Regions from separate parts of the Streptomyces sp. NPDC006510 genome, predicted to be linked through region 2. Evidence: predicted binding sites of a transcription regulator. Region 2 holds the regulator's gene; the other holds the start of a gene.
What was found. Region 2 encodes HrcA, which represses chaperone genes, less so after heat shock. Its sites were predicted from a motif close to TTNGCACTCNGNNNNNCNGAGTGCNAA; they were not measured.
Positions count from the first base shown of each region.

Region 1: groL (chaperonin GroEL) is a predicted target of HrcA. The motif match lies at 2,396-2,422, and genes of this name have one in related genera.

Region 1 covers NZ_JBEXPH010000001.1:38,006-42,541, reverse strand. Annotated here, with positions in the region: gene ABZY11_RS00210 (esterase) at 1-499, shown strand, start outside; gene groL (chaperonin GroEL) at 612-2,234, opposite strand; gene ABZY11_RS00200 (cold-shock protein) at 2,610-2,816, opposite strand; gene ABZY11_RS00195 (MoaD/ThiS family protein) at 3,239-3,517, opposite strand; gene thrC (threonine synthase) at 3,548-4,536, opposite strand, start outside.
Region 2 covers NZ_JBEXPH010000108.1:482-5,017, forward strand. Annotated here, with positions in the region: partial or broken gene ABZY11_RS27630 (DUF3097 domain-containing protein) at 1-353, opposite strand, end outside; gene ABZY11_RS27635 (MBL fold metallo-hydrolase) at 582-1,304, opposite strand; gene hrcA (heat-inducible transcriptional repressor HrcA) at 1,501-2,517, shown strand; gene dnaJ (molecular chaperone DnaJ) at 2,518-3,654, shown strand; gene ABZY11_RS27650 (nitronate monooxygenase) at 3,780-4,536, shown strand, end outside.

The DNA of each region.
Region 1 (4,536 bases), on a different contig from region 2:
CACCGCGGCGCAGACGATGCATGACGACCGGCGCGTCCGGGCGGGCATCAACATGGACGGCGAGATGGACTACGCCGGTGGGCGGGAACCGGACGGCACCCATCTGAGCAGCGTGGCGCTGGACGGGCTCGACCGGCCGTTGCTGCTGATGGGGAGCGAGGGCTCGGGCGACTACCGGCAACAGCCGTCGTGGGCGGCTTTCTGGGCGAACACCCGCGGCTGGAAGGCCGATGTGACGCTGACCGGTTCACGGCATGCCTCGTACACCGATGCCGAGGTACTGCTGCCTCAACTGGCCCGGCAGGGCGCGGTGCCGGAGGGCGGGCCGGCCGGAGCGGTCGGGACGGTGCCGCCGCACCGCGCACTGACCGCGAACCGGGCGTACGTGACGTCGTTCTTCGACCGGTGGCTGCGCGGGCGCGACGACCATCTGCTGGACGGACCCTCGGAACGCTTCCCGGAGATGGTGTTCGCGCCGGAGACGGCGTTCGCGCGGTAGCACTGCCCCGCCCCGCAAACGACATCGGCCCCCGGGACCAGTTGGTCCCGGGGGCCGATGCGGCAAAGCTGCGAGGCAGCGAGGCTGCGCAGGAACTACCGATCCGTCAGGATCAGAAGTCCATGTCACCGCCCGGCATGCCGCCCGGAGCGGCCGCGGAGGCCTTCTCCGGCTTGTCGGCGATGACGGCCTCGGTGGTGAGGAACAGCGCGGCGATGGACGCGGCGTTCTGCAGGGCGGAACGCGTGACCTTCGCCGGGTCGAGGATGCCCTCGGCGATCATGTCGACGTACTCGCCGGTCGCGGCGTTCAGACCGTGGCCGACGGCCAGGTTGCGCACCTTCTCGACGACGACGCCGCCCTCAAGACCACCGTTGACGGCGATCTGCTTGAGCGGGGCCTCCAGCGCCAGCTTGACGGCGTTGGCGCCGGTCGCCTCGTCACCCGAGAGCTCCAGCTTCTCGAAGACGGCCGAGGCCTGGAGCAGAGCCACGCCACCACCGGCGACGATGCCCTCCTCGACGGCGGCCTTGGCGTTGCGCACCGCGTCCTCGATGCGGTGCTTGCGCTCCTTGAGCTCGACCTCGGTCGCGGCACCGGCCTTGATGACGGCCACGCCGCCGGCCAGCTTCGCGAGGCGCTCCTGGAGCTTCTCGCGGTCGTAGTCCGAGTCGGAGTTCTCGATCTCGGCGCGGATCTGGTTGACGCGGCCCTGGACCTGGTCGCTGTCACCGGCACCGTCGACGATCGTCGTCTCGTCCTTGGTGATGACGACCTTGCGGGCGCGGCCGAGCAGGTCGAGACCGGCGTTCTCCAGCTTGAGGCCGACCTCCTCGGAGATGACGGTGCCACCGGTGAGGATGGCGATGTCGCCGAGCATGGCCTTGCGGCGGTCACCGAAGCCCGGGGCCTTGACGGCGACGGACTTGAAGGTGCCACGGATCTTGTTGACGACCAGGGTCGACAGGGCCTCGCCCTCGACGTCCTCGGCGATGATCAGCAGCGGCTTGCCGGACTGCATGACCTTCTCCAGCAGCGGAAGGAGGTCCTTCACGTTGCTGACCTTGGAGTTGACGATCAGGATGTACGGGTCGTCGAGGGACGACTCCATGCGCTCCATGTCGGTGGCGAAGTACGCCGAGATGTAGCCCTTGTCGAAGCGCATACCCTCGGTGAGCTCCAGCTCCAGACCGAAGGTCTGGGACTCCTCGACGGTGATGACGCCTTCCTTGCCGACCTTGTCCATGGCCTCGGCGATGAGCTCGCCGATCTGGGTGTCGGCGGCGGAGATGGAGGCCGTCGAAGCGATCTGCTCCTTGGTCTCCACGTCCTTGGCCTGCTCCAGGAGGGCGGCGGAGACGGCCTCGACGGCCTTCTCGATACCCCGCTTGAGGGCCATCGGGTTGGCACCCGCGGCGACGTTGCGCAGGCCCTCGCGGACGAGAGCCTGGGCGAGAACGGTGGCGGTGGTCGTACCGTCGCCGGCGACGTCGTCCGTCTTCTTGGCGACCTCCTTGACCAGCTCCGCACCGATCTTCTCGTACGGGTCCTCCAGCTCGATCTCCTTGGCGATGGAAACACCATCGTTGGTGATCGTGGGGGCGCCCCACTTCTTCTCAAGGACGACGTTGCGACCCTTGGGGCCAAGGGTGACCTTGACGGCGTCGGCGAGCTGGTTCATGCCGCGCTCGAGACCGCGCCGGGCCTCCTCGTCGAACGCGATGATCTTGGCCATGTGAAGTGGTCCTCCCGGACAGGGGTGGATTTCTCCGGACCGAGTGGCGCCCGCGACGGACGGCCTGCGTGACCGGTGGTTCCTTGCCCCACCGACCTGCGGGCCTCACCGGCCCGGTCCAAGTTCTGTCACTCTCACCTGGAGAGTGCTAACGCCAATGATTAGCACTCGACCCCCGGGAGTGCAAGCGTCCCCCTCCGGATGTGGGCAACGACGGACGGCTGTGGACAACGGCGCGCGGCACGCCGAGACGCACACCGAGACGAACGCCGGAACGCACACCGGGCCCCGCACGCCAGGACGCGCTGAGGGCCCGTACCCCCGGGGTACGGGCCCTCAGTGCGTGAGTGGTGTCGTTGGCCGACCGCGCCGAACTCAGCCGACGGCGAGCTTGACCATGTCTGCCTGCGGCCCCTTCTGGCCCTGCGAGATCTCGAATTCAACTCGCTGACCCTCTTCGAGGGTGCGGTACCCGTCCATCTGGATCGCGCTGTAGTGGACGAAAACATCCGCACCACCGTCGACCGCGATGAAGCCGTACCCCTTCTCCGCGTTGAACCACTTGACGGTGCCCTGAGCCATGCCTAACTCCCCTATTACTGGCCCTTGCGCAGGACCGCACTTCGCGGACCCGGGTCAGAACTCACCCTCCGACAGGAGAGGGTGTGTGCGCCGGAACGCGTCGACCGCGGCTGAATGTATCTGCCCAACTGCCCTCTGCAACAGGTCAATCGGACGAGAATTCTCGGCAGCACCGAACGCCCGGATATGCGGAATTCATGAGATTCCTGGGCAAGTCGGGCCAGGCAAAGGCGACTTATGCCGCAAGCACAACGCACACTTTGGCTGCTTCTTGTCGTGGCCGGGCGCATTCTCATATGCGGGGGGCACGGGGCAGCTGGGGGGACTTCCCACACTGTACCGCGCTCAACCATGCAGAATTGCCCCCTCCGCTTCAATCGCGGAGAGGGCAATTCGATAACGCGGTGCGGTCGGACGGGGCGTCAGCAGCCGCCCGCCACCGCCGGAATGATCGAGATGCCGGCGCCGTCCGGCGTCGCCGTCTCCAGGCCGCCCTCGAAGCGCACGTCGTCGTCGTTGACGTACACGTTCACGAAGCGGCGCAGCTTGCCCTGGTCGTCCAGGACGCGGGCGGCGATGCCCGGGTGGTTCTGCTCCAGGGACTCGATGACCTGGGAGAGGGTCGAGCCCTCGGCCGGGACCTCTGCCTGGCCGCCCGTGTAGGTGCGGAGGATGGTGGGGATGCGGACCTTGACGCTCATGGTGGGTGCCCTTCCTGGAGTCTCGGGTGGTCAGCTGGTGGCGAGGCCCGCGGCGCGGAACGCGTCCAGGCTGGGGCGGATCGTCGCGGTCGCCTGCGAGGTGTCGGCCACCGCGTCCAGGGTCTTCAGGCCGTCACCCGTGTTGAGTACGACGGTGGTCAGCGCCGGGTCGATCAGACCGGCCTCGATGAGCTTCTTCGTCACGCCGACCGTCACACCGCCCGCCGTCTCCGCGAAGATGCCCTCGGTGCGCGCCAGCAGCTTGATCGCGTCGACGACCTGCTCGTCGTCGACGTCCTCGACCGCGCCGCCGGTGCGGCGGGCGATGTCCAGGACGTACGGGCCGTCGGCCGGGTTGCCGATGGCGAGGGACTTGGCGATCGTGTTCGGCTTCTGCGGCCGGACGACGTCGTGGCCGCCCTTGTACGCGACCGAGACCGGCGAGCAGCCCTCGGCCTGGGCGCCGAAGAGCTTGTACGGCTTGTCCTCGACGAGGCCGAGCTTGATCAGCTCCTGGAGACCCTTGTCGATCTTCGTGAACTGCGAGCCGGACGCGATCGGAATGACCAGCTGGTCCGGGAGCTGCCAGCCGAGCTGCTCGCAGATCTCGTACGCCAGGGTCTTGGATCCCTCGCCGTAGTACGGACGCAGGTTGACGTTGACGAAGCCCCAGCCCTCGCCGAGCGGGTCGCCGATGAGTTCGGAGCAGAAGCGGTTGACGTCGTCGTAGTTGCCCTCGATGCCGACCAGTTCGCCGCCGTAGACCGCGGCCATGACGACCTTGCCCTGCTCCAGGTCGTGCGGGATGAACACGCAGGAGCGGAAGCCGGCGCGGGCCGCGGCGGCGCCCACGGCGCCGGCGAGATTGCCGGTGGAGGAGCAGGAGAGGGTGGTGAAGCCGAAGGCGCGGGCGGCCTCGATGGCCTGGGCGACGACGCGGTCCTTGAAGGAGTGCGTGGGGTTGCCGGAGTCGTCCTTGACGAACAGCTTGCCCTGCTCGACGCCGAGCTCACGGGCGA
Region 2 (4,536 bases):
CCCTCCACGTAGATCCGGCCCGCCCGCGCGACCCGGGCGCGCGCCCCCGGGACCGCGACCGAACCCGAGGCCGTACGCGTGGGGCGCACCGGAGCGGCCGCCGAGGGGCGTACGAGGGTCACCACCTGGCCCTCCAGCAGGAAGCCGCGGGGTTCCATCGGGAACACCCGGTGCTTGCCGAAGCGGTCCTCCAGGGTCACCGTCGGACCCTGGGCCGTCTTCTCGCAGCGGATCACCGCACCGCAGAATCCGGTGGAGACCTCCTCCACGACCAGATCGGTTTCGGCGGGGACCTCGGGAACGGGGGCGGACCTCTTCCACGGCGGGGTCAGATCCGGCTGGTAGCTGCGCATCGGACGACGATAGGACGACCGGGTCCCGTCCGGCGGATCAGGGTCGGACAGGGCGCGGCGTCCGGTGCGGTGCATCGCAGGGCGCCGGAGCGTCTTAGGTGGGGTCTCCCCTGCTCGAACGGAGTTGAGAGCTTGGGGAAGGAGCTGTTCGGACGTTCCGGCAACGCCGCGAGGTGTCGTGCCAGGCGTCGCGACCCCGGCCATGATCTTCCGGACAGGCACTGAGGGTCACGACACGCCGAAGCGTACGGTCAGTTGTTCGCGCTGGTCCCGTACGAACGCCGCGTTCACCACCGCCCCGTGCCCCGGCACGTACACCGCGCCCTCGCCGCCCAGCGCCAGCAGCCGGTCCAGCGCGGCCGGCCAGCGGGACGGGAACGCGTCCCGGCCCGCCTGCGGTTCGCCGGACTCCTCGACCAGGTCGCCGCAGAGCACGATCGCGGGGGAGCCAGGGACGACCGCCACGAGATCGTGGCCGCTGTGCGCGGGGCCCACGTCGGCCAGCAACACCTCGCGCCCGCCGCCCAGATCGAGCGTCCACTCGCCGCACACCTGATGCTGCGGCGCGACCAGCGCATCGACGGCCTCCGCCGCGTCGTGCTCGCTGACCCCCTGGCGCACGGCCGAGCCGCGCAGATCGTCCGCCCCCCGCTTCAGCAGCTCGGTCATGCCGACCGCTCCGTAGACCTCGGCGCCGGGGAACGCGGCGGTGCCCAGCACATGGTCGAAATGGGGGTGGCTGAGTGCGATATGCGTCACCCTCCGGCCGAGCAGGGCCTGCGCCTGGGCCCGCACCTCGGCACCCTCGCGCAGCGTCGATCCGGTGTCGTAGAGCAGCACTCCATCCGCTCCGACCACCAGTGCGACTGTCGCGTCCCATCCGGGAAGGCGCCGCCGGCCCACTCCGTGACCGAGTCGCTCCCAGCCGAACTCTTCCCAAGAGGCATCCATACCGCGACGCTATCGGCAACGACCTGCGCGGTCTCGCGGTAGCGTGCCGGTCGCCCTTGCTAGGTCCCCACTCGGCCGCCGTACACTGGCCGGGGGATTGCTGGCACTCGCGATGACAGAGTGCCAGGCGGATTCCTGGGCAGAGAAACAGGAACGACCCGAGAACCACCGAGGAAACACAGCTGGAGGTGTCGCGATGCTCAGCGAACGCAGACTCGAAGTGCTTCGCGCCATCGTCCAGGACTATGTCGGCACGGAGGAGCCCGTCGGCTCCAAGGCGCTCACCGAGCGGCACAAGCTGGGGGTCTCCCCGGCGACCGTCCGCAACGACATGGCGGTGCTGGAGGACGAGGGCTTCATCGCCCAGCCCCACACCAGTGCCGGACGCATCCCGACGGACAAGGGCTACCGGCTCTTCGTCGACAAGCTCGCGGGGGTCAAGCCCCTCTCGTCGCCGGAGCGCCGGGCCATCCAGAATTTCCTCGACGGTGCGGTCGACCTCGACGACGTCGTGGGCCGCACCGTCCGGCTGCTCGCGCAGCTGACCCGGCAGGTCGCCATCGTGCAGTACCCCTCGCTGACCCGGTCGACGGTGCGGCATGTGGAGCTGCTGTCCCTGGCGCCCGCCCGGCTGATGCTCGTGCTCATCACGGACACCGGCCGGGTCGAACAGCGCATGATCGACTGCCCCGCCCCGTTCGGCGAGACCTCTCTCGCCGATCTGCGGGCCCGGCTCAACAGCCGGGTCGTCGGACGCCGTTTCGCGGACGTCCCGCAGCTGGTGCAGGATCTGCCGGAATCCTTCGAGAGCGAGGACCGGGGAACCGTGTCCACCGTGCTCTCCACCCTGCTCGAAACCCTCGTCGAGGAGACGGAGGAGCGGCTGATGATCGGCGGCACCTCCAACCTCACCCGCTTCGGGCACGACTTCCCTGTGATGATCCGGCCGGTGCTGGAGGCACTGGAGGAGCAGGTCGTGCTGCTGAAGCTGCTCGGCGAGGCCAAGGACTCGGGCATGACCGTACGTATCGGGCACGAGAACGCCCACGAGGGGCTCAACTCCACGTCCGTCGTCGCGGTCGGCTACGGTTCGGGCGACGAGGCAGTCGCCAAACTCGGCGTGGTCGGACCGACCCGCATGGACTACCCCGGAACGATGGGAGCGGTACGCGCAGTGGCACGTTACGTCGGACAGATCCTGGCGGAGTCGTAAGTGGCCACGGACTACTACGCCGTACTCGGCGTGCGCCGCGACGCATCTCAGGACGAGATCAAGAAGGCATTCCGGCGGCTCGCCCGCGAGCTGCACCCGGATGTGAACCCCGATCCGAAGACCCAGGAGCGGTTCAAGGAGATCAACGCCGCCTACGAGGTGCTGTCGGACCCGCAGAAGAAGCAGGTCTACGACCTCGGCGGCGACCCGCTGTCCGCCTCCGGCGGCGGTGGCGCGGGCGGATTCGGACAGGGCGGCTTCGGCAACTTCTCCGACATCATGGACGCGTTCTTCGGTACGTCGTCGCAGCGCGGACCCCGTTCGCGCACCCGGCGCGGCCAGGACGCGATGATCCGGCTGGAGATCGATCTCGCCGAGGCGGCGTTCGGTACCACCAAGGACATCCAGGTCGACACGGCCGTCGTCTGTACGACCTGCAGCGGCGAGGGTGCCGCACCCGGCACCTCCGCCCAGACCTGTGACATGTGCCGCGGCCGCGGCGAGGTCTCCCAGGTCACCCGGTCCTTCCTCGGCCAGGTCATGACCTCGCGGCCCTGCCCGCAGTGCCAGGGCTTCGGCACGGTCGTGCCGACCCCGTGCCCGGAGTGCGCCGGCGACGGCCGCATCCGCTCCAGGCGCACGCTCACCGTGAAGATCCCCGCCGGTGTCGACAACGGCACCCGCATCCAGCTCGCGGGCGAGGGCGAGGTCGGCCCCGGCGGCGGCCCGGCCGGCGATCTGTACGTGGAGATCCACGAGCTCTCGCACGCGGTGTTCCAGCGCCGCGGCGACGATCTGCACTGCACCGTCACCATCCCCATGACGGCGGGCGCGCTCGGCACCAAGGTGCCGCTGGAGACGCTCGACGGCCTGGAGGAGGTCGACATCCGGCCGGGCACCCAGTCCGGCCAGTCGGTACCGCTGCACGGCCGCGGCATCACGCATCTGCGGGGCGGCGGGCGCGGCGATCTGATCGTGCACGTCGAGGTGATGACCCCGACGAAGCTGGACCCGGAGCAGGAGCGACTGCTGCGCGACCTGGCGAAGATGCGTGGCGAGGAGCGGCCCACCGGCCAGTTCCAGCCCGGCCAGCAGGGGTTGTTCTCCCGGCTGAAGGACGCCTTCAACGGCCGCTGACCGGTCCCGCAGACCGTTCCCGGACGCCGGACGGGCCCGCTCGACGGGGCCCGTCCGGCGTTTGAGTACAAAGCGGACCCCGGGCCGCGCGCCCCGGGCGGCGCGGGACGTGACACGATGCGGTCATGTCATCCGCGTTGACCGATCTCTGCCGGTATCCGATCGTGCAGGCCCCGATGGCGGGCGGCACGTCCTGTCCGCAGCTCGTCGCGGCCGTCTCCGAGGCGGGCGGGCTCGGTTTTCTCGCTGCCGGGTACAAGACGGCGGACGGCATGTACAACGAGATCAAAGAGCTGCGCGGGCTGACCGCTCAGCCCTTCGGCGTCAATCTCTTCATGCCGCAGCCGGCGCTGGCCGACCCGAGCGCCGTCGAGGTGTACCGGCACCAGCTCGCGGGCGAGGCCGCCTGGTACGAGACCCCGCTGGGCGACACGGACTCCGGCGGCGACGACAACTACGACGCCAAGCTGGCCATCCTCCTGGAGGACCCGGTCCCGGCCGTCTCGTTCACCTTCGGCTGCCCGACCCGCGACATCCTCGACGCGTTCGCCGGCGTCGGCACGTACACCGTCGTGACCGTCACCACGCCCGAGGAGGCCCAGGCCGCCCAGTGGGCGGGCGCCGACGCGGTCTGTGTCCAGGGCGTCGAGGCGGGCGGTCACCAGTCCACCCACCGCGACGACCCGCAGACCGACGGCACCGGGATCGGGCTGCTCTCGCTGGTGTCCCAGGTCCGCGAGACCGTGCAGATACCGATCGTCGCCACGGGCGGGCTGATGCGCGGCTCCCAGATCGCCGCGGTGATCGCCGCGGGCGCGGAGGCGGCGCAGCTCGGCACGGCGTTCCTCGCCTGCCCCGAGTCCGGGGCGAGCCTGCTGCACA